Regions from separate parts of the Kocuria kalidii genome, predicted to be linked through region 3. Evidence: riboswitches for the same ligand, from Rfam matches in the RefSeq annotation. Region 3 holds a riboswitch; each other region holds the start of a gene.
What was found. A riboswitch is a leader RNA that binds a small molecule or an ion and turns the genes downstream of it on or off. The one in region 3 is predicted to bind S-adenosylmethionine.

Region 1: it holds a riboswitch for S-adenosylmethionine, as region 3 does, so the genes downstream of both, ACH9D3_RS06895 (methylenetetrahydrofolate reductase) here and ACH9D3_RS07330 (PLP-dependent transferase) in region 3, are expected to answer to the same signal.
Region 2: it holds a riboswitch for S-adenosylmethionine, as region 3 does, so the genes downstream of both, ACH9D3_RS13030 (bifunctional o-acetylhomoserine/o-acetylserine sulfhydrylase) here and ACH9D3_RS07330 (PLP-dependent transferase) in region 3, are expected to answer to the same signal.

Annotation. Positions count from the first base shown of each region.
Region 1 covers NZ_JBISWJ010000044.1:57,935-64,689, reverse strand. Annotated here, with positions in the region: gene metE (5-methyltetrahydropteroyltriglutamate--homocysteine S-methyltransferase) at 1-1,494, opposite strand, end outside; gene ACH9D3_RS06895 (methylenetetrahydrofolate reductase) at 1,551-2,489, opposite strand; SAM riboswitch class I at 2,560-2,666, opposite strand; gene ACH9D3_RS06890 (ArsR/SmtB family transcription factor) at 2,995-3,351, shown strand; gene ACH9D3_RS06885 (SRPBCC family protein) at 3,355-3,849, shown strand; gene ACH9D3_RS06880 (FMN-binding glutamate synthase family protein) at 3,938-5,647, shown strand; gene ACH9D3_RS06875 (adenylosuccinate synthase) at 5,858-6,755, shown strand, end outside.
Region 2 covers NZ_JBISWJ010000087.1:20,958-27,712, forward strand. Annotated here, with positions in the region: gene ACH9D3_RS13015 (RNA-binding S4 domain-containing protein) at 7-249, shown strand; gene ACH9D3_RS13020 (alpha/beta hydrolase) at 233-910, opposite strand; gene metX (homoserine O-acetyltransferase MetX) at 948-2,132, opposite strand; gene ACH9D3_RS13030 (bifunctional o-acetylhomoserine/o-acetylserine sulfhydrylase) at 2,129-3,520, opposite strand; SAM riboswitch class IV at 3,598-3,713, opposite strand; gene ACH9D3_RS13035 (VOC family protein) at 3,912-4,550, shown strand; gene ACH9D3_RS13040 (CPBP family intramembrane glutamic endopeptidase) at 4,593-5,372, opposite strand; gene ACH9D3_RS13045 (S9 family peptidase) at 5,458-6,755, shown strand, end outside.
Region 3 covers NZ_JBISWJ010000049.1:1,380-8,134, reverse strand. Annotated here, with positions in the region: gene ACH9D3_RS07340 (rhodanese-like domain-containing protein) at 1-814, opposite strand, end outside; gene ACH9D3_RS07335 (cystathionine gamma-synthase) at 836-2,032, opposite strand; gene ACH9D3_RS07330 (PLP-dependent transferase) at 2,041-3,369, opposite strand; SAM riboswitch class IV at 3,408-3,529, opposite strand; gene ACH9D3_RS07325 (Lrp/AsnC family transcriptional regulator) at 3,639-4,091, opposite strand; gene ACH9D3_RS07320 (thiamine pyrophosphate-dependent enzyme) at 4,350-5,525, shown strand; gene ACH9D3_RS07315 (transketolase C-terminal domain-containing protein) at 5,522-6,571, shown strand; gene ACH9D3_RS07310 (2-oxo acid dehydrogenase subunit E2) at 6,574-6,755, shown strand, end outside.

The DNA.
Region 1 (6,755 bases), on a different contig from region 3:
CTCGTCGTACCGGGCGTCCGGAAGGCGTCCGGCCCGGTGCCGGGCGCGGGCGGCACGGACCTCGGGGGTCTGCGGGAACGAGCCGATCGTGGTGGTGGGCAGCGGGGGGAGCGGGCCCGACGCCGTGAAGGACCGGCCCTCCTGCGCGATCCGGCGGACCTCCGCCGGGGACCGTCCGATCTCCGCGGCGCTCAGCGACGCCGCGCGCCCCCGGACGGCCGCGTCGCGGACCCCCGCCGCCCCCTCGCGGGTGCGACGGGCCTCGGCCGCCTCGGCCAGCTGCCCGGCGACCGACTCCTCGCCGTCGGCGAGGCCGCGGGCGAGGGTGACGACCTCGCCGACCTTCTGGTCCGCGAACGCGAGCCAGCTGCGCAGCAGCGGGTCCAGCCCGGTCTCCTCGGCGACGTCGTGCGGGACGTGGAACAGCGAGGTCGAGCTGGCCACGGACACCCGGGCGCCCCCGCTGGCCAGCTCCCCGAGCCGGGCGAGCCGGCCGCCCAGATCGGCCCGCCACACGTTGTGCCCGTCCACGGCCCCGGCCACGAGCACGGCGGAGTCCTCGCCCTGGAAGAACTCCAGCTCCTCGGTCGTCGGGGCCGCGCCCTCGACGAGGTCGAGGTGCAGCGCCTCCACGCCGGAGCAGGCCAGGGGGTGCAGCAGCGGCCCGGGGGAGCCGTAGGAGGTGGTCACGAACAGCTGCGGGCGCCCGGTCACGGCGGTCAGCGTCGTGTAGGCGTCCCACACGGACGGGGCGAGCTCCTCGGTGGGCACGTGCTGGTCCGCCACGAGGGCCGGCTCCTCGAGCTGCACCCAGTCCGCGCCGGCCGCGGCGAGGTCCCGCAACAGCTGCGCGTACACCGGGAGCAGGTCGGGGAGCCGCTGCAGCGGGTCGAAGCCGGCGGGGGCGTCGTCGTCGGCCTTGGCCAGGAGGAGGAAGGACACCGGGCCCACGAGGACCGGGCGGACGGTGAAGCCGTGCGCGGCGGCGCGGCGGACGTCGGCCACGAGCCGGTCGGCGGTGGCGCGGAACGGGGTGCCCGGGCCGATCTCGGGGACCAGGTAGTGGTAGTTGGTGTCGAACCACTTGGTCAGCTCGAGGGGAGCGCGCCCGGCGTCGCCGCGGGCCAGCACGAAGCTCGCGTCGAGGTCGAGGCGGCCGTCGGGGTCCGCGAGGTCGGCGAAGCGGGACGGGACCGCGCCGAGGGCCACGGTGGTGTCCAGCACCTGGTCGTAGAGGGGGAACGCCGCCGGCAGGGACGAGTCCTGCGCGCCGAGGCCGAGCTCCACGAGCCGGCGGTAGGTGGCCAGCTGCAGCTCGGCGGCGGCCGACTCGAGCGCGTCGCGGCCCGAGCGCCCGGCCCAGTAGGCCTCGAGGGCCTTCTTGAGCTCGCGGCGGCGGCCGATCCGGGGGTAGCCGGTGATGGTGGCGGACGGAAAGGCGGACGGAACGGCGGGCGGAACGGCGATGGGGAACGTGGTCTGCTGGGTGCTCACGGTGGTCTCCTGAGAAGGTGGCGTGGGGTCGTGCGGAACGGTGGGGACCTGCGTGCTCAGGCGGGGAGCAGCAGGTCGTCGAGCAGGTCGTCGAGCGGGACGGGAACGTGCGGGACGCGGGGCAGGTCCACGCGCTCGAGCAGGTCGAGCGCGGCCCGGTGCTCGTTGAAGGTGTAGAGGTGCAGCCCGGGCGCGCCGGCGTCCAGGGCCGCGCGGGCGAGCCGGGCCGCGAAGGCCACGCCCGCGCGGTGCCGCTCGGCGGGCCCGGGTGCGTCCTCGAGCGCGGCGGCCAATCCGGGGTGGGGCGCCAGGCCGGCCAGACGGCACAGGGTGCGCAGCCGCCGCGGGTCGGTGACCGGCATGATCCCCGGGACGATCGGGATGCTCACCCCGGCCGCCCGCGCCGCCGCGACCAGGCGCTCGTAGCGCTGCGGGCGGAAGTAGACCTGGGTGATCGCGAAGTCCGCCCCCGCGCGCTGCTTGGCGAGCAGCACCTCGATGTCGTGCCGGAACGACGGGGACTCCGGGTGCCGGGACGGGTACGCGGCGACGCCCACGGCGAGCCGGCCGGCCGCCAGGGCCGCGCCGTGGCGCTGCTCGACCTCGCGCACGAGCTCCACGAGGTCGCCGGCGTTCGGGAGCTCGCCGGGCTCGGCCCCCGGGTCCAGGTCGCCGCGCAGGGCCAGGACGCCCCGGACGCCGCGCCGGACCAGGGTGTCCACGGTGTCCTCCAGCTCGGCCCGCGTGCTGCCGACGCAGGTGAGGTGCGCCAGCGGCCGCAGGCAGGTGCGGGCCAGGAGGTGGTCGAGCAGGGCGAGGGAGCTGTCCCGGCGCTGCTCGTCCCCGCTGTAGGTCACCGCGACGTGGTCGGGGCGGGTCGGCTCGAGCTCCTCGATGGTCCGCAGCAGCGTGTCGGCGCTGGCCGCGCTGCGGGGCGGGTACAGCTCGTAGGACAGGGACGGCGGCGCCGGCCGGGCGATCGGGCGTGGTGTCACGTTCTTCCTCCAAGGGTCACCCCGAGGGAGGGCGGCAACCCTCCCGGGGCGGACCCGGGGGGAAGCGACAGCTCCATCGGTCCTGGCGGGAGCACCGTTCCGCGTCCCCGTGGCGGGGTGCGCGGATGGTTGCTGCGGCGTCGACGAGCCAGGTCTCTCGGCCGCTCTGGATAGATGCAGGACCCATTCCAGCGGCTGCCCGCCGCGAGGCCAAGTCCGGGCGCGCAGAAGACGCCGACGCCCCGACTGTGACGACCACCGCGTCACATGGCGCAACACGGACGCACGGCGACGCACGAGCCGCACGCCACGGCGCAGCACGGGCGCACGGCACGCGGCGCAGCACGGACGGCGGGGTCCCGCGGGGCGGTCCACGGCGAGCCCGCCGCAGACCGGCGGGGACGCCTGCCCCGTCACGATCCGGTCTCGGCCCTTGCCGTGCCCGTGCCGGCGATCTAGTCTTGGACAACCAACAGGTTGATCAAGGAATCAGTTGACAAACACCGTGGACCCCGGCGACGACGACCTCCTCGACAGGGCCTTCCTGGCTCTCGCCGACCCGGTCCGCCGCCGCATCGTCGCCCGGCTCAGCCGCGGCCCGGCCACGGTCACCGAACTGGCGGAACCCTTCGCGATCACCAAGCAGGCGGTCTCGAAGCACATCCAGGTCCTCGAGCAGGCGCAGCTCGTCACGCGCACCCGTGACGCCCAGCGCCGGCCCGTCCACCTGGACCCCGCACGGCTGGAGGCGCTCACCGCCTGGATCGACCGGTACCGGCTGGTCCGGGAGGAGCAGTTCCGCCGCCTCGACGCCGTGCTCGACACCCGAGCCGCAGACCGCGGCGAGCACACCCAGGACTGAACCATGGGACATCCTCTGCACCTGACCGTCCCCGACGGACTTCCCTACATCGACTACGAGCGCGAGCTCGACCACCCGGTCGCGGAGGTCTTCCGCGCCCACGCGGACCCCGCCCTGCTGCGGGAGTGGCTCGGTCCCCGCGGCACGAACATCGACGTCTCCTCCTACGACTTCCGGTCCGGCGGGGCCTACGAGTACCACCACACCGGCCCGGACGGCGTCACCTACGCCTTCCGGGGCGTGCTGCACACGGTCCGCGAGAACGAGCTGGTCGTGCAGACCTTCGAGTTCGGGGGCTACCCGGACGTGGTCAGTCTGGAGTTCCTCCGCTTCGACGAGCTCGCGGACGGCCGCTGCCGGCTGCGGGGCCACGTCGTCCACCCCTCCCAGGAGGCCCGGGACGGCATGGCCGCCTCCGGCATGGAGAGCGGGATGGCCGACGGCTACGAGCGGCTCGAGGAGCTGCTCTCCCGGCGGCCCGCACGGGACGGGACCTGACCGCGGACCCCGCGACCCCGGTCGACGGGCGTGACGACATCGGCCGGGTGTGACGTGCGCCACGCGGTGCGCGGCTACGATCGGACCCATGATGCGATTCCTGGTGCTGGCGCTCCTCCTGGTGCTGACGCTGCTCCTGGTCCTGGCCGCCTCCCTCGGGTCCAACGGCTGGTGGCTCCTCGTCCCGGTGGTCCTCGTGCTGCTGGTGGTCGGGGTGTGGGACGTCGTCCAGACGAAGCACTCGATCCTGCGCAACTACCCGATCCTGGGGCACATGCGCTTCTTCCTGGAGTCCATCCGCCCGGAGATCCAGCAGTACTTCATCGAGCGCAACTTCGACGGCAAGCCCTTCGACCGCGACACGCGGTCCCTGGTCTACGCCCGGGCCAAGGGCACCATGGGGGACAAGGCCTTCGGCACCGAGCGCGAGGTGAACCGGATGGGCTACGAGTACCTCCTGCACTCCACCGCGCCGGTGCCGCCCCCGGAGGAGGCCCCGCGGGTCCGGCTCGGCGGACCCGGCTGCACGCAGCCGTACGAGATGTCCCTGCTGAACATCTCCTCCATGAGCTTCGGCTCGCTGTCGAAGAACGCGGTCCTGGCGATGAACAAGGGCGCGGCCCTGGGCGGTTTCGCCCAGGAGACCGGCGAGGGCGGACTGACGGAGTTCCACCGCGAGTACGGCGCGGACCTGGTCTGGGAGATCGGGTCGGGGTACTTCGGCACCCGGGACGCCGAGGGCGACTTCGATCCGGAGGCCTTCCGGGAGAAGTCCCGTCTGCCCGAGGTCAAGGCCGTCACGATCAAGCTCTCACAGGGGGCCAAGCCGGGTCTGGGGGGCGTGCTGCCCGGGCCCAAGGTGACCGCCGACATCGCCCGCGCCCGCGGGGTCCCCGAGGGGGTGACCTGCATCTCCCCGGCCAGCCACTCGGCGTTCACCACCCCGCGGGAGCTGGTGCGCTTCATCGGCCGGCTGCGGGAGCTCTCCGGTGGCAAGCCCATCGGCTTCAAGCTGTGCGTCGGGTCCCGCGTGGACGTGCTGGCCATGTGCAAGGCCATGCTCGAGGAGGACGTCGCCCCGGACTACATCATCGTGGACGGCAACGAGGGCGGCACCGGGGCGGCGCCGCTGGAGTACCAGGACCACGTGGGAACGCCCCTGACCGAGGGCCTGATGCTGATGAACAACGCCCTGGTCGGCGTCGGGCTGCGCCCCCCGATCAAGCTGGGTGCGGCGGGCAAGGTCGCCTCCGGATCCGACATCGTGAAGCGGATGATCCAGGGCGCGGACTTCACGATGAGCGCCCGCGCCATGATGATGGCCACCGGATGCATCCAGGCGCAGAAGTGCCACACCAACACGTGCCCCGTGGGCGTGGCCACCCAGGACAAGCGGCTGATGCGCGCCCTGCACGTGGAGGACAAGGGGGACCGGGTGCACAACTACCACAGGGCCACGGTCCGCGAGGCGGTGCAGATCATGTCCTCGATGGGGTGCAGCGACATGCGGCAGCTCTCGCCGCAGATGCTCCGGCGGCGCGTCGACCACCTGACCACCCGCTCCTACGCCCACATCTACAACTGGATGGAACCCGGCGAGCTGCTCACCGCGCCGCCGCGAACCTGGGCCGACGACTGGGAGCTGGCCGATCCCGACCACTTCGGCCTCTACCGCCCGGGGCCCGGCAAGATCGAGCGGCGCGACGACCCGGCCGTCGTCCACCCCGACCGCCCGGGCGCGGCGCCGGACTCCGGCGCCGCGGGCCGCCCCGAGGGGGACCCGGGCGAGGACTCCTGAGCGCTGCCGCGCCCCGACGCGTGCCCCGGGTCACGGGCCGCTAGACTTGCACGGTACGAGCCCCTGGGTCCTTTCCTGCCGGCGCCGCGCCGCCTCGGGCGTGCGGGCGGGAGCGGGCCGACGCAGGGGCGTTGTCGTGCCCGGCCGGGATGCACCTCCGCCGGGCCCCGCGGGGAAAGTCCCGCGTCATCCAGGCAGGAGAGTCGTTCAATGCCAGCAATCGTGATCGTCGGCGCCCAGTGGGGCGACGAGGGCAAGGGCAAGGCCACCGACCTGCTCGGGGGCCGCGTGGACTACGTGGTCAAGCCCAACGGCGGCAACAACGCCGGGCACACCGTGGTGGTGGGCGGCGACAAGTTCGAGCTCAAGCTCCTGCCGGCGGGCATCCTGAGCCCCAACGCCGTCCCCGTGATCGGCAACGGCGTCGTCGTCAACCCCCAGGCCCTCTTCGAGGAGATCGACGGTCTCGAGGCCCGCGGCGCCGACACCTCCCGGTTGCAGATCTCCGCGAACGCGCACCTCGTGGCCCCGTACCACCAGACGATGGACCAGGTCAGCGAGCGCTTCCTCGGCAAGCGGGCGATCGGCACGACCGGCCGCGGCATCGGTCCCACGTACATGGACAAGGTCGGCCGGCTCGGCATCCGCGTGCAGGACGTCCTGGACGAGTCGATCCTGCGGCAGAAGATCGAGGGCGCGCTGCGGCAGAAGAACGAGCTGCTGGTGAAGCTCTACAACCGGCGCGGCATCGAGGTCGACGAGGTCGTCGAGTACTTCCTGGACTACGCGGACCGGCTCGCCCCCATGATCGTGGACTCGACCTACCTGCTCAACCAGGCCCTCGACGAGGGCAAGGTGGTCCTCATGGAGGGCGGCCAGGCGACGTTCCTCGACGTCGACCACGGCACCTACCCGTTCGTGACGTCCTCCAACCCCACGGCCGGCGGCGCGTCCGTGGGCTCCGGGATCGGCCCGACCCGCATCACCCGCGCGATCGGCATCATCAAGGCCTACACCACGCGCGTGGGCGCCGGGCCGTTCCCCACCGAGCTGTTCGACGAGATGGGCGAGCAGCTGCGCACCACCGGCGGCGAGTTCGGTGTCAACA
Region 2 (6,755 bases), on a different contig from region 3:
GGGCGCATGACGACTCCCCAGCCGCCCGGCGGCCCCGACGAGCTGCCCATCCGCGACGACATGATCCGGCTGGGCCAGGCGCTCAAGCTGGCCAACCTCGCCGAGGACGGCGCGCACGCCCGGGGTCTCGTGGAAGACGGTCAGGTCTCGGTCAACGGGGAGGTCGAGACCCGCCGCGGCCGGCAGCTGCACCCCGGCGACGTCGTCTCCGCAGGGGGTGCCTCCGTCCGGATCACCGCGGGCGGCTGACCGCCCGGACCGGGGCGCCCAGCACCACCTGCGTCAGGTACTCGCGCACGTGCCCGAGCTCCTGCGGGCTGATCCCGTGGCCCACCCCGGTGTAGTGCACCTTCATGGCGTCGGCGTGCTCGAGCGCCCACTCGGCCGTGGAGTCGACCAGCTCCTGCGGAATGACCGGGTCCTGCGGGTCGCGGCCCCAGAACATCCGCAGCGGCTGCTCCCGCAGCCGCTCGTCGGCGAACAGGGGGTGCGCCCCGGGCACCACGAAGCCGGACAGTCCGACCACCGCGGTGACCTCGCCGGGCAGGTGGCGGGCGAGGGACGTGGCCATGGCCATGCCCTGCGAGAACCCGAGCAGCGTGATGCTGGGGTGGTCGGCGGCCAGCTCCCGCAGCCAGGCCGCGACGGGCCGCACGGCCTCCGCCACCCGGTCGAGCGAGAAGCTGAGGTCCGCGGCGAGCGGGAACCACTGGTAGCCCGAGTCGATGGGCTCGGGAGCGCGCAGGGACACCACGCTGAACTCCTCCGGCAGGGCCGGGACGAGGCCCATGAGGTCCTGCTCGTGCGAGCCGTAGCCGTGCAGCAGCACGAGCAGCGGGGTGCCGGGACGGGCGTCGGCGTCGTTGTTCCAGACGGCGAAGGGGGTGTCGGTCGCGGGGGTGTCGGTCATGGCTCCAGTCTGCCACCCGGGTGCGGCGGGCACGGTCTCAGGGCTCGTGCAGGACCGTCTCCAGGAGCAGCCGGCCGAGCTGCGGGGCCTCGATGAGGAAGCCGTCGTGGCCCGACGGCGAGGTGAGGGTGTGCCGCCGCACGTCTCCAGGCAGGGCGGCCGCCAGGACGTCCGACTCGCGGGGCAGGTACAGCCGGTCGGAGTCCACCGCCGCCACGAGCCACTCGCACGAGGTCATGGACAGGGCCTCCTCCAGGGTGCCCCGGTTCCGCGTGATGTCGTGGGACATGAGGGTCTCGTTGACGGCCAGGTAGCTGTTGGCGTCGAAGCGCCCGGCGAGCTTGGACGCCTGGTGGTCGAGGTAGCTCTCCACCTGGTAGCGCCCCCGGCGACCGGGGTGCGTGTCGATGACCTGCTCGCCGGCCTGCGGCGAGCAGCCGAACCGGTGGTGCAGCTCGTCGGGCGAGCGGTAGGTGATGTGGGCGATCCGCCGGGCCAGCCCCAGGCCCGTGACGGGGAACGGCCCGTCGTAGTAGTCCCCGCCCCGGAAGTCGGGGTCCTGGTGGATCGCCAGCTTCTGCGCCTGGCCCCACGCGAGCTGCTCGGCGCTGGACCGGGCGCACGCGGCGACCACCGCGCACGCCCGCACGCGGTCCGGGTGGGTCACGGCCCACTCGAGGGCCCGGGCGCCGCCCATGGAGCCGCCGATCACGAGGCGCCACGCCTCGATGCCGAGGGCGTCGGCGAGCGCCGCCTCGGCGTGCACGGCGTCCCGGACGGTGATCAGCGGGAAGCGGGAGCCCCAGGGACGCCCCTCGGGGTCCACCTCCGGCGGCGCGGGGGTCGCCGGGCCGGTGGAGCCGTAGCAGCCGCCCACGATGTTGGTGCAGACCACGAACCACCGGTCCGTGTCGATGGCGGCGCCGGGGCCCACCAGACCCTCCCACCAGCCGCCGGTCTCCGCGGCGCGGCGCTCGGCCTCGGAGGCGCCGGGGCGGGCCCGTCCGGTGGCCACGTGGGTGTCCCCGGTGAGGGCGTGCTGGACGAGGACCGCGTTGGACCGGTCCGGGGCGAGGGTCCCCCAGGTCTCGTAGGCGATCCGGACCCCGGGCAGCCGGAAGCCCGACTCGAGCTCCAGGGTGCCGATCTCGGCCACGCGCGGCACCCCGTCCTCGCGGACGTCGGTCCCGGCGGCGGCGCCCCGCACGACCGTCACGGTCACTCCTGTCCTCCGCGCGCGGCCGCGGCCGCGGCGAAGCCCTGCTCCAGGTCCGCGAGGATGTCGTCGATGTGCTCGAGGCCCACGGACAGGCGCACGAAGCCCGGCTCCACGCCGGACGCCAGCTGCTCCTCGGGGAGGAGCTGGCTGTGCGTGGTGGACGCCGGGTGGATCACGAGGGAGCGGACGTCCCCGATGTTCGCCACGTTGGAGTGCAGGGTGAGGGCGTCCACGAAGGCGGCCCCGGCCTCCCGGCCGCCGTCGAGCACGAAGCCCAGGATCGACCCGGCGCCCCGGGGCGCGTACTTCAGCGCCCGCTCGTGCCACGGCGAGGACTCCAGCCCCGCCCAGGACACCGAGCGCACGTCCTGGCGGGCCGCCAGCCAGCGGGCCACCGCCCCGGCGTTGGCCACGTGCCGCTCCATCCGCAGGGACAGCGTCTCGATGCCCTGCTCGATGAGGAACGCGTTGAACGGGGAGATCGCCGAGCCGAGGTCGCGCAGCAGCTGCACCCGGGCCTTGAGGACGTAGGAGAGGTTGACGCCGAAGACGCCCTCCGCGCCCAGGGCCTGGGCGTAGACGAGCCCGCCGTAGGACTCGTCCGGCTGGTTGAAGCCGGGGAAGCGCTCGGGGTAGCGGCCGAAGTCGAAGGCGCCGGAGTCCACGATCACGCCGCCGATGGCGGTGCCGTGGCCGCCCAGGAACTTGGTGGCGGAGTGCACCACGACGTCCGCGCCCCAGCGGAAGGGCTGGACCAGGTACGGGGTGGCCACGGTGTTGTCCACGATGAGCGGCACCTCGCTGTCGTGGGCGATCCCGGCGACCGTCTCGATGTCGAGGACGTCGTTGCGCGGGTTCGGGATCGTCTCCGCGAAGAAGGCCTTGGTGTTCGGGCGCACCGCGCTCCGCCAGGCCTCGGGGTCGTCCGGGTCCGTCACGAACGTCGTCTCGATGCCGAGCTTGGGCAGCGTGAACTTGAAGAGGTTGTAGGTCCCGCCGTACAGGCTGGGGCTGGCCACGACGTGGTCGCCCGCTCCCGCGACGTTGAGCACCGCGAACGTCGTGGCCGACTGTCCCGCGCTGACCATCAGGGCGCCCACGCCGCCCTCGAGGGCGGCGATCCGGTTCTCCACGACCTCCGTGGTCGGGTTGCCGATCCGCGTGTAGATCGGGCCGAGCTCGGCGAGCGAGAAGCGGTCGGCGGCGGCCTGGGCGTCCGGGAAGACGAAGGACGTGGTCTGGTGGATCGGCAGGGCCCGGGACCCGGTGACCGGGTCGGGGCTCTGCCCCGCGTGGATCTGCCGGGTCTCGAAGGACCAGCCGGCCGGGTTGTCCGGGGTGGGCCGTGCGGTCGTGGGGGCGCCGGTGCCGGCAGCGGGGGACTCGGACATGCCGTGGGACTCCTTGCGGTGTCAGGGGTCCGGTTTCCGGCCGAGCTGGTGCGGCCGAGCGACGGCCGGGCACCGGGGACCCGCGCTTGCTCGCTCGCGGGTCGCGAGGAGCCTGGTCTTCACCCAGGGCACCCCACCGCGGAGGAGGGTTGCCGGCCAGCTAGCTGGGGCTTGGACGCTGGCGCTCATGACCTGGACAACATTGTCCGGATTCGGGCGCGGCGGCGTCAAGCCGGGGCCGGGCACGACTCCCGAGAACGGCCCGGCCCGCGCGGCGCCGGACGCGCCGCGGACCGGAGTTCGGACCGGAAGGTGAGCCGGGGAGCGAACCGCGTCGTGGCCGGGCCCGGCCGATTTGGAGACGAAACTCACACGGTGCCACGATGTGGCCATGAGAGTCGACCACGTGTCCTACGCCTGCCGCCCGGAGGGCCTGGCGGCCACCACCGAGCGGATCGCCGACCAGCTCGGGATCGAACCGGTCAAGGGCGGTGTGCACCCCCGTTTCGGCACCCGCAACATGATCCTCCCCCTCACGAACCACCAGTACGTCGAGGTCGTCGAGGTCCTCGAGCACCCCGCGGCGGTGAAGGCCCCGTTCGGCCAGGCCGTGCGCGCCCGCTCCGAGGCCGGCGGCGGCTGGCTGGGCTGGGTCGTCGAGGTCGAGGACCTCGCGCCGTTCGAACGGCGACTGGGCCGTTCCTCCGTCCCCGGCTGCCGGGTGTTCCCGGACGGGCGGTGCCTGGAGTGGCACCAGATCGGGGTCAAGGGCCTGATCGCGGATCCGCAGCTGCCGTTCATGGTGCGCTTCGACTCCGGCCCGGAGATGCACCCGTCCCAGGCGCGGATCACGGACGTGGGCCTCGCCGGGATGTCGATCGCCGGCGCCCCGGAGCGGGTCACCGAGTGGCTGGGCGCCCCGGTCGAGACCGCCCTCGACGACCTCGACGTCGACTGGCGCTACCCCGCCGGCACCCCCGGGGTCCTCTCCGTCACCTTCAGCACCCCGGACGGCTCCGTCACCATCTGAGACCGCTGCGGCCGGGCACGCCGGTGCCCGGCCGCAGCCGGCTCAGCCCAGCAGCCACGCGGTGCCGAGGAAGCCCACGGCGTCCAGCAGGAAGTGCGCGACGACGAGCGGCATCACCCGCCCGGTGCGCCGGTAGAGCTCCGCGAAGACGAGTCCCATCACCACGTTGCCGAGGAAGGGCCCGATCCCCTGGTAGAGGTGGTAGCTGCCGCGGAACAGGGCCGTGACCACCAGGACCGCCGGCCAGCCCCACCCGATGCGGGTGAGCCGGTCGGTCAGGAACGCGACCACGACGACCTCCTCGAGCAGGGCGTGGCGCAGCGCCGAGAGCAGGAGCACCGGAACGGCCCACCAGTGCTCGCCGAGACCCGATGTGGTGACCTCCGCGGTGATGCCCAGGGCCCGCCCGGCCCCGTAGAGGGCCAGCGTCCCCACCCCCATGAGCAGGAAGAGCACGGTGCCCAGACCGAGGTCCGGGAGGGGCATGCGGGCGTCGAGCCCGATCCGCCGGCGCACCGTGCGCAGGGCGCCTGCGGAGCCGGCGAGCAGGTACAGCGCCAGCAGGACCGGCACCAGGTCCAGGGCGATGCCGGTCAGCTGGCGCAGCAGGTCGAACAGCGGCTGCCGGCTCAGCGGCGGGTTCATCGTCGCCTGCGCCTCGGACAGCGGTCCGCGGGCGAGGTCCTCGGCGAGGGAGAGCACCGCGTAGACCGCCGAGGCGCCCAGGGACACCCCGAGCACCAGGAGCACCTGCGCCCACAGGTCGGCGCGGGTGGAGCCGAAGGCGGGCGGTCGCGGGGCGAGGTGCGCGGGGGTGCTCATGCGCACATTCTGGCACCGCAGCACCGGTGCGGCCCGGCAGCGGCGGCGGGTCGCGCCCCGGGCCGTCTTCCCTAGGATGGGGTCCATGACAGCCCTTCCCCCGCAGATCCGACAGCAGCCCGCCGAGCGCTCCTTCCACGGCCACGTGTTCTCCGACCCGTACGAGTGGATGCGGGACAAGGACTCCCCCGAGGTGCTCGGCCACCTCGCGGCCGAGAACGACTACGCCGAGGCCGCCACGGCGCACCTGGCGGGGCTGCGGGAGACGGTCTTCGGGGAGATCAAGGACCGCACCCAGGAGACCGACCTGTCCGTGCCCAACCGGCGCGGGGACTGGTGGTACTTCGCCCGGACGGTGGAGGGCGGAGCGCACCAGGTGTTCTGCCGGGTCCCCGCGGCGATCTCCGGCGAGGTCGTCGCCGACTGGACGCCGCCCCTCGTGGAGCCCGGGATCCCCATGGCCGGGGAGCAGGTGCTGCTCGACGCCAACGCGGAGGCCGCGAAGCACGAGTTCTACTCGCTCGGCAGCTTCGACGTCTCCGAGGACGGGGAGCTGCTGGCCTGGGCCGAGGACGTCACCGGTGACGAGCGGTTCACGCTGCGGATCCGGGACCTCACCACGGGCGCCGTGCTCGCCGACGAGATCCCCGGCACCTTCTACGGGTCCTTCCTCACCCCCGACGCCCGCGCCGTGTACTACACCGTGGTGGACGACTCCTGGCGTCCCCACCAGCTGCGCCGGCACGAGCTGGGCACGCCGGTGGCCGAGGACGTCGTCGTCCACGAGGAGAGCGACCCCGGTCTCTGGCTCGGGGCGGGGCTGTCCGCGGACCGGCGCTGGATCGTCGTGGAGGCCGTGTGCTCCGAGTTCTCCGAGCAGCTCCTCCAGCCGGTCGCGGACCCGGAGGCGCCGCTGCGCGTCGTGCTGCCCCGCACCGACCGTGTGCTCTACGAGGCCGAGCCCCTGCTGCTGGAGGGGCGGGAGCAGATCCTGCTGACCCACGACCACGACGCCCCGAACTCCCGCATCTCCCTCATGGACCCGGCCGACCTCGGCCGGCCGGTGACGGAGGTGGCCCTGCGCGACGTCGTGCCGGCCTCGGAAACCGTCCGGGTCAACGGCTGCGCCGTGACGTCCACCCACCTGGTGGTCTCCGTCCGGGCGGACACCACCCTGCGGGTCCGGCTGCTCCCGCTCGCCGGACTGGGCACGCCCGCCCAGGCCGCCCCGGCGGAGCCGGCCTTCGCCGAGGAGCTCTACACCGCGAGCGTCTCCGCCGCGGAGCACGACGCCCCCGTGGTCCGGCTCTCCTACACGTCCTTCACGACGCCCCCGCGCGTCTACGACGTCTTCGCCGCGGGCGCCACCGGGGACGACGCCGC
Region 3 (6,755 bases):
CCTCGCGGCCGGCCAGGTGGGCGGCCAGCGCCAGGACGCAGGCGGTGATCCCCGAGCCGCAGCTGGTGACGATGCGCCGCCCCCCGGGTGCTGCCGCGTCGATCCGCTCCCGCAGCCGCGGCACCGGCAGCAGCCGCCCGCGGGCGTCCTGCAGGTCGGTGTACGGCAGGCTGACCGCCCCGGGCATGTGCCCCGGGCGCAGGCCCGGCCGCGGCTCGGGCTCGGTGCCCGCGAACCGGCCGGCGGAACGGGCGTCGAGGACGCCGGCGCCGGGGTCCTCGAGCGCCCGGGCGACGTCCTCCGCCCCGGCGAAGAACCCCTCGCGGGGCGCGAGCTCGACGTCCCCCGGATCCGCGGGGGGTGCGGCGTGCGCCGCGGTGGGCCGGCCCTCGGCGGCCCACGCCGGGAGGCCGCCGTCGAGGACGGCGACGCGGTCGAGGCCCGCGGCCCGGAACATCCACCAGACGCGGGCGGACGCGAAGACCCCCTTGCCGTCGTAGGCGACGAGCGTGCTCGTCCGGAAGATCCCGAGCGCACGGGCCGCGGCGGTCAGGCGCTCCGCCGTGGGCATCGTGTGCGGCAGGTCCGAGGACGGGTCCGAGAAGGGCCCGTCCAGGTCCAGGAGCAGCGCCCCGGGGATGGCCTCCTCGACCCGGTTCATCGTGGAGCTCGCGTCCACGAGCACGAGCCGGGGGTCGTCGAGGTGCTCGGCGAGCCAGTCGGTGCCCACCAGGGGCCCGGGCGGCTCGAGCAGGGCGTCGTGCTGCGCGGCGCTGTCCTGGGGCGTGCTGTTCTGCGGGGTGCCGGTGCTCATGTGCTCCAGGCTAGTGCCGGGTCAGGCGGTGGCGCCGGTGAGCGTCCGCTCGAGGTCCTCCAGCTGGTCCTCGACGTCCTCGATGCCCACGGAGAGCCGCACCAGGTCGACGGGCACGGCCAGCGCAGTGCCCCGGACGGAGGCGTGGGTCATCTCGGAGGGGTAGCAGATCAGGGACTCCACGCCGCCCAGGCTCACGGACAGCGAGTACAGCCGGGTGCCCTCCGCCACCGCCCGGGCCGCACCCTCCCCGCCGGCCAGCCGGAAGGAGAGCATCCCGCCGAACCCGCGCATCTGCGCGGCGGCGAGCGCGTGGCCGGGGTGCCCGGGCAGCCCGGGGTAGAGCACCCGGGAGACCTCCGGTCGCTCCAGCAGCCACTCGGCGATCCGCTGCGCGTTGTCCTGGTGGCGCTCCATCCGCAGGCTCAGGGTCTTGAGCCCGCGGGCGGCCAGGTAGCTGTCCTGGGGCCCGGCCACGGCACCGGCGGCGAACTGCTGGAAGCCGACCGCCTCGGCGAGGGGGACGCCGCGCCACTCGGCAGCCCCGACCACCACGGCGCCGCCGAGCACGTCGGAGTGCCCGCCGATGTACTTGGTGGTGGAGTGCACCACGGCGTCCGCGCCGAGCTCGAGCGGGTTCTGCAGGTACGGGGACGCGAAGGTGTTGTCGACGACCAGCAGCGCCCCGGCGTCCCGGGCGAGCTGCGCCCAGGCGGCCACGTCGGCGATGCCGAGCAGCGGGTTGGACGGCGTCTCGAGCCACAGCACCTTCGTGGTCCCCGCCCGCACGGCCGCCCGGACGTCGTCGAGGTCGGCGATGTCCACGGCCGTGTGCCCGATGTCCCAGGGGGCGAGGACCTTGGTGATCAGCCGGTTGGTGCCGCCGTAGCCGTCGGCGCCGAGCACGATGTGGTCGCCCGGGCGCAGCACCGCGCGCAGCAGCGCGTCCTCGGCGGCGATCCCCGATGCGAACGCGAATCCGCATTCGCCCCGCTCGAGGGCCGCGAGCTGCTCCTCGAAGCCGCTGCGGGTGGGGTTGGAGCCGCGGCTGTACTCGTGCCCGGCGCGCAGCACGTTGATCCCGTCCTGGGCGAAGGTCGAGGTCTGGTAGATCGGCGGGATGACCGCCCCGGTCAGCGGGTCGGGCTGCTGGCCGGCGTGGACGGCGGTCGTGGTGAAGCCCCGGGGGCGGGTGCGGGTCTCGGTGGAGGACGTCATGACGGGGCTCACTTCCGGGAGGTCTGGACGGTCTCGAGGACCGTGTCGAGGGCCTGGCCGAGATCGGCCACGAGGTCCTGGGGCGATTCGAGGCCGATCGACAGCCGGACCGTGGTCTCGGCGATGCCGCCGGCCCGGCGCTGCTCGGGGGTCAGGCGGCAGTGCGTCATGGCCGCCGGGTGGGACACGAGGCTGCGGGTGTCCCCGACGTTGGCGACCAGCTTGAACAGCCGCAGCCCGTCGATGAACGGCCCCACGGCGTCGTCCGGGGCGGCGAGGTCGAAGGAGAACACGGAGCCGGTCCCGAGGGGGAAGTCCCGGGCCGCGATCCCGGCACCGGGGTCCCCGGGCACGCCGGGGTGGTGGACGCGGGCGACGGCGGGGTGCCCGGCGAGGAACTCGGCCACCGCCAGCGCCGAGGCCGTGTGGCGGGCCACGCGCAGGTCGAGGGTCTCGGTGCCCTGCAGGATCTGGCTGGCGTTGAACGGGGACAGCGTGGTCCCGAGGTCGTGCACGTACTTGGCCCGGACCAGGTGCAGGTAGGGGCTGGCGCCGGCGCACTTGTCGACCAGGCTCCGGCCGCCCCAGCGGGCGCGGGCCTGCGTGAACTGCGGCCACTTCCCGGGCCGCGCGGACCAGTCGAACGTCCCGCCGTCCACGACCGCCCCGGCGAGCGCGTTGCCGTGCCCGCCCAGGAACTTGGTGGCGGAGTGCACCACGATGTCGGCGCCCTTCTCCAGCGGCCGGTACAGGACCGGGGACGCGAGGGTGTTGTCGACGACGACGGGCACCCCGGCCGCCCGGGCGACGTCGGCGATCCCGGGCAGGTCCGGGAGGGTGGCCAGCGGGTTGCCGATCGACTCGAGCAGGAACGCCCGGGTGTCGGGGCGCACGGCCGCCGCCCACGCCGCGGGGGCCGTGGGGTCCACGAAGTCGACCTCGATGCCGAAGTCCGCGAAGGAGTCGGTGAGCAGGTCCACCGTCCCGCCGTACAGCTTCTCGGAGGCCACGAGGTGCTTGCCGGCGCCCTGGCCCAGCAGGGCCAGCAGCGCCACGGCCACGGCGGACTGGCCGGAGCCGGTGGCCACGGCGCCCGCGCCGCCCTCGAGGTCGCTGATGCGCTGCTCGAGCACGGCCACCGTGGGGTTGCCGGTGCGCGTGTAGGTGAAGCCCGCCCGCGTCTGGGCGAACATCTGCCGGGCCGCCTCGTAGTCCGGGAACTCGAACGCCGCGGTCTGGTAGATCGGCACCGTCAGGGTGCGCTGGGTGACGTCGTCCTGGGTGCCGGCGTGGATCTGCCGGGTCGCGAGGTCGTGGACTGTCACGGGGGTGGACATGGCGCTGCTCCTGTGCGCTTGCTCTTACCCGCACCGGTCGTCCGCACCGGCCCGGTGGGCACGCCGCGGAAGATGCAGGCCGCTTCCTCATCCGAACCACCCGATGAGCATGGGGTTGGTGCGTGACCAAGTCGGAGCTTCGCGGTCACGTCTCGTGAAGCTGGAACGACACTATGCGCAGAGGTAGTCGGATGTCTCCCTGCGTCGGAAGATGACGACCGTGACGCTTCATGACGTCGTCACGGCGGGGCGCGGGCGCGGGACCCCGGTCAGGCCCTCGTGTCGATGTCCTCGAAGACCAGGAACGTCTGGGTGTCCACCACGCCGGGCAGCTGCTGGATGTGCTCGAAGATCACCTGCCGCAGGTGCACGGTGTCGACCGCCCGCACGAGCAGCATGACGTCGAAGTTCCCGCCGACCAGGGCGATGTGCTGCACGGCCGGGATCGCCCGGAGCTGGGCGCACAGCTCCCGCCAGGTGTTCTGCCGGAGCTTGAGCGTCACGTAGGCGGAGGCCTGCAGGCCCGCCCGCACCGGGTCGATCACGGTGCTGAAGCGCAGGATCACCCCTTCGTCCCGGAGCCGGTTGATGCGGGCGTAGGCGTGGGCGCGGGAGACGTGCACGGCCGCGGCGATGGCCGTCACCGACTGCCGGGCGTCCCGGGACAGCTCCGCGAGGATCCTCTGGTCGGTCTCGTCCAGCGGCACGGGGGTCGAGGGCACGGGGGGCTCCTTCGGGGTGGGGGGCGGGCGCAGCGTCCGCAGCGTGTCGGACGAATGCATGTGCTCCACGCCACACTAGGACATTTCGTCCACGGAGATCACGCCGACCTGCTCACTATTCTGCACTTTCCCCCCTCCGTGGATACGAACCCTCGCCTGTTCGCATACTGGGGAGACGAAGCCCTCCCAGTTTTCAGGCTTCCCAGCCTTCCCATCCTTCCTGCCTCCCCGCGACCGGGGACCGACCGAGGGGACACCATGAGCCAGACCGTCGAGACCCCCGAGGACCCGATCCTCCGGGCCTCCCAGAGCTTCGGCATCACGCCGGAGCAGTACATGCTCCCGGCCCGCGGCGAGATCCGCATGGTCGACCCGGACGGGCGCCTGCTCGCCCCCGAGGAGCAGGGCACCGGCCCCGGCCACGAGTACCCGCTGCCCGACCCCGAGGTGCTGCTGGACGCCTACGAGAAGCTGGTGGTCGGCCGGCGGGTCAACGACCAGAACTCCGCGCTGGTCCGCCAGGGCCGCATGGCCGTCTATCCGTCCAGCCACGGCCAGGAGGCCTGCCAGGTGGCGGCGGCCCTGTGCCTCGCGGAGGGCGACTGGCTGTTCCCCACCTACCGGGACACCGTGGCGGTCATGACCAAGGGCGTGGACCCCATGCAGGTCATGGCGATCTTCCGCGGCGAGTGGCACGGCGGCTACGACCCGCACGAGCACCGGGTGGGCATCCAGTCCACGCCGCTGACCACCCAGCTGCTGCACGCGGTGGGCGTGGCCCACGCCGCGAAGCTGCGCGGGGAGGACACCGTGGTCCTCGCGATGTGCGGCGACGGCGCGACCAGCGAGGGCGACTTCCACGAGGCCCTCAACTTCGCGGCCGTGTTCAAGCTGCCGGTCGTGTTCTTCGTGCAGAACAACGGCTACGCGATCTCCGTGCCCCTGTCCCAGCAGTCCGCGGCGCCGAGCCTCGCCCACAAGGCGGTCGGCTACGGCATGGCCGGCGAGCGCGTGGACGGCAACGACCTCGTGGCGCTGCTCGCCACGCTGCGCCGTGCCGTGGACCTGGCGCGCTCCGAGTCCGAGCCCCTCCTCGTCGAGGCGCACACCTACCGCATGCAGGCGCACACCAACGCCGACGACGCGACGCGCTACCGCGACGACGCCGAGGTGCAGGAGTGGATCGCCAAGGACCCGGTGACCCGGATGCGCGCCTACCTCGGCGCCGAGGGGGTGCTCGACGACGACGCGGCGCAGCGCATCGCCGCCACCGCGGAGGACGTCGCCGCGGCCCTGCGCGACGGCATGAACGCCGACGTGGAGGTCGACCCGCTCGAGCTGTTCCGCCACGTCTACACCGAGCAGACCCCGCAGCTCGCCGAGCAGGAGCAGTTCCTGGCCGCCGAGCTCGCCCGAGAGGAGACCGGACAGTGAGCACCCTCGAAGCCCCCGCGCCGTCCGGCGAGGCCCCGGCGCGCAAGCCCGTGACCTTCGCCCAGGCGCTCAACACCGCCCTGGCCGACGCCCTGGCCGCCGACGAGGCCGTCGTGGTCTTCGGCGAGGACGTCGGCACCCTCGGCGGGGTCTTCCGCATCACGGACGGGCTCGCGAAGCGCTTCGGCCGCACCCGCTGCTTCGACACCCCGCTGGCCGAGTCCGGCATCGCCGGGATGGCCGTGGGCATGGCGATGAACCGGATGCGCCCCGTCGTCGAGATGCAGTTCGACGCCTTCGCCTACCCGGCGTTCGAGCAGGTCGCCTCGCACATCGCGAAGATGCACAACCGCACCCGCGGCGCCGTGCGGCTGCCGATCGTCATCCGGATCCCGTACGCGGGCGGCATCGGCGGCGTGGAGCACCACTGCGACTCCTCCGAGGCCTACTACGCCCACACCCCGGGCCTGAAGGTCTTCACCCCGGCCACCGTCGAGGACGCCTACCTCATGCTCCGCGAGGCGGTCGACTCCGACGACCCGGTCGTGTTCCTCGAGCCCAAGAAGCTCTACTGGTCGAAGGCGCCCGTGGACCTGGCCGAGCTGAAGGACCGCTACGAGAACGGGTCGCCCGAGCGCCGGGAGGGTCGCGCCGTCGTCGCCCGCGCCGGGCACGACGCCACGATCCTCGCCTACGGGCCGTCCGTGCCGACCGCCCTGGCGGCCGCCGCGACCGCCGCGGCCGAGGGGCGATCGCTCGAGGTCGTGGACCTGCGCAGCATCGTGCCCTTCGACGACGAGACGGTCGCCGCGTCGGTGCGCAGGACCGGGCGCGTGGTGGTCGTCGCCGAGGCGCCGGGCTTCGCGTCCGTGGCCGCCGAGGTCGTGGCCCGCGTCCAGGAGCGCTGCTTCCACTCCCTGGCCGCGCCGGTGCGCCGGGTGACCGGGTTCGACATCCCGTACCCGGCGCCCAAGCTCGAGGAGCACTACCTGCCGAGCGTCGACCGCATCCTCGACGCCGTGGACGACCTGCAGTGGGAGGACTGACCATGACCGTGAAGACGTTCACCCTGCCGGATCTCGGCGAGGGACTGACCGAGGCCGAGCTCGTGACCTGGCTCGTCCAGGAGGGCGACACCGTCGCCGTGGACCAGCCGATCGCCGAGGTGGAGACCGCCAAGTCCGCGGTGGAGGTGCCGTGCCCCTTCGCCGGGACCGTGCACGAGCTGCA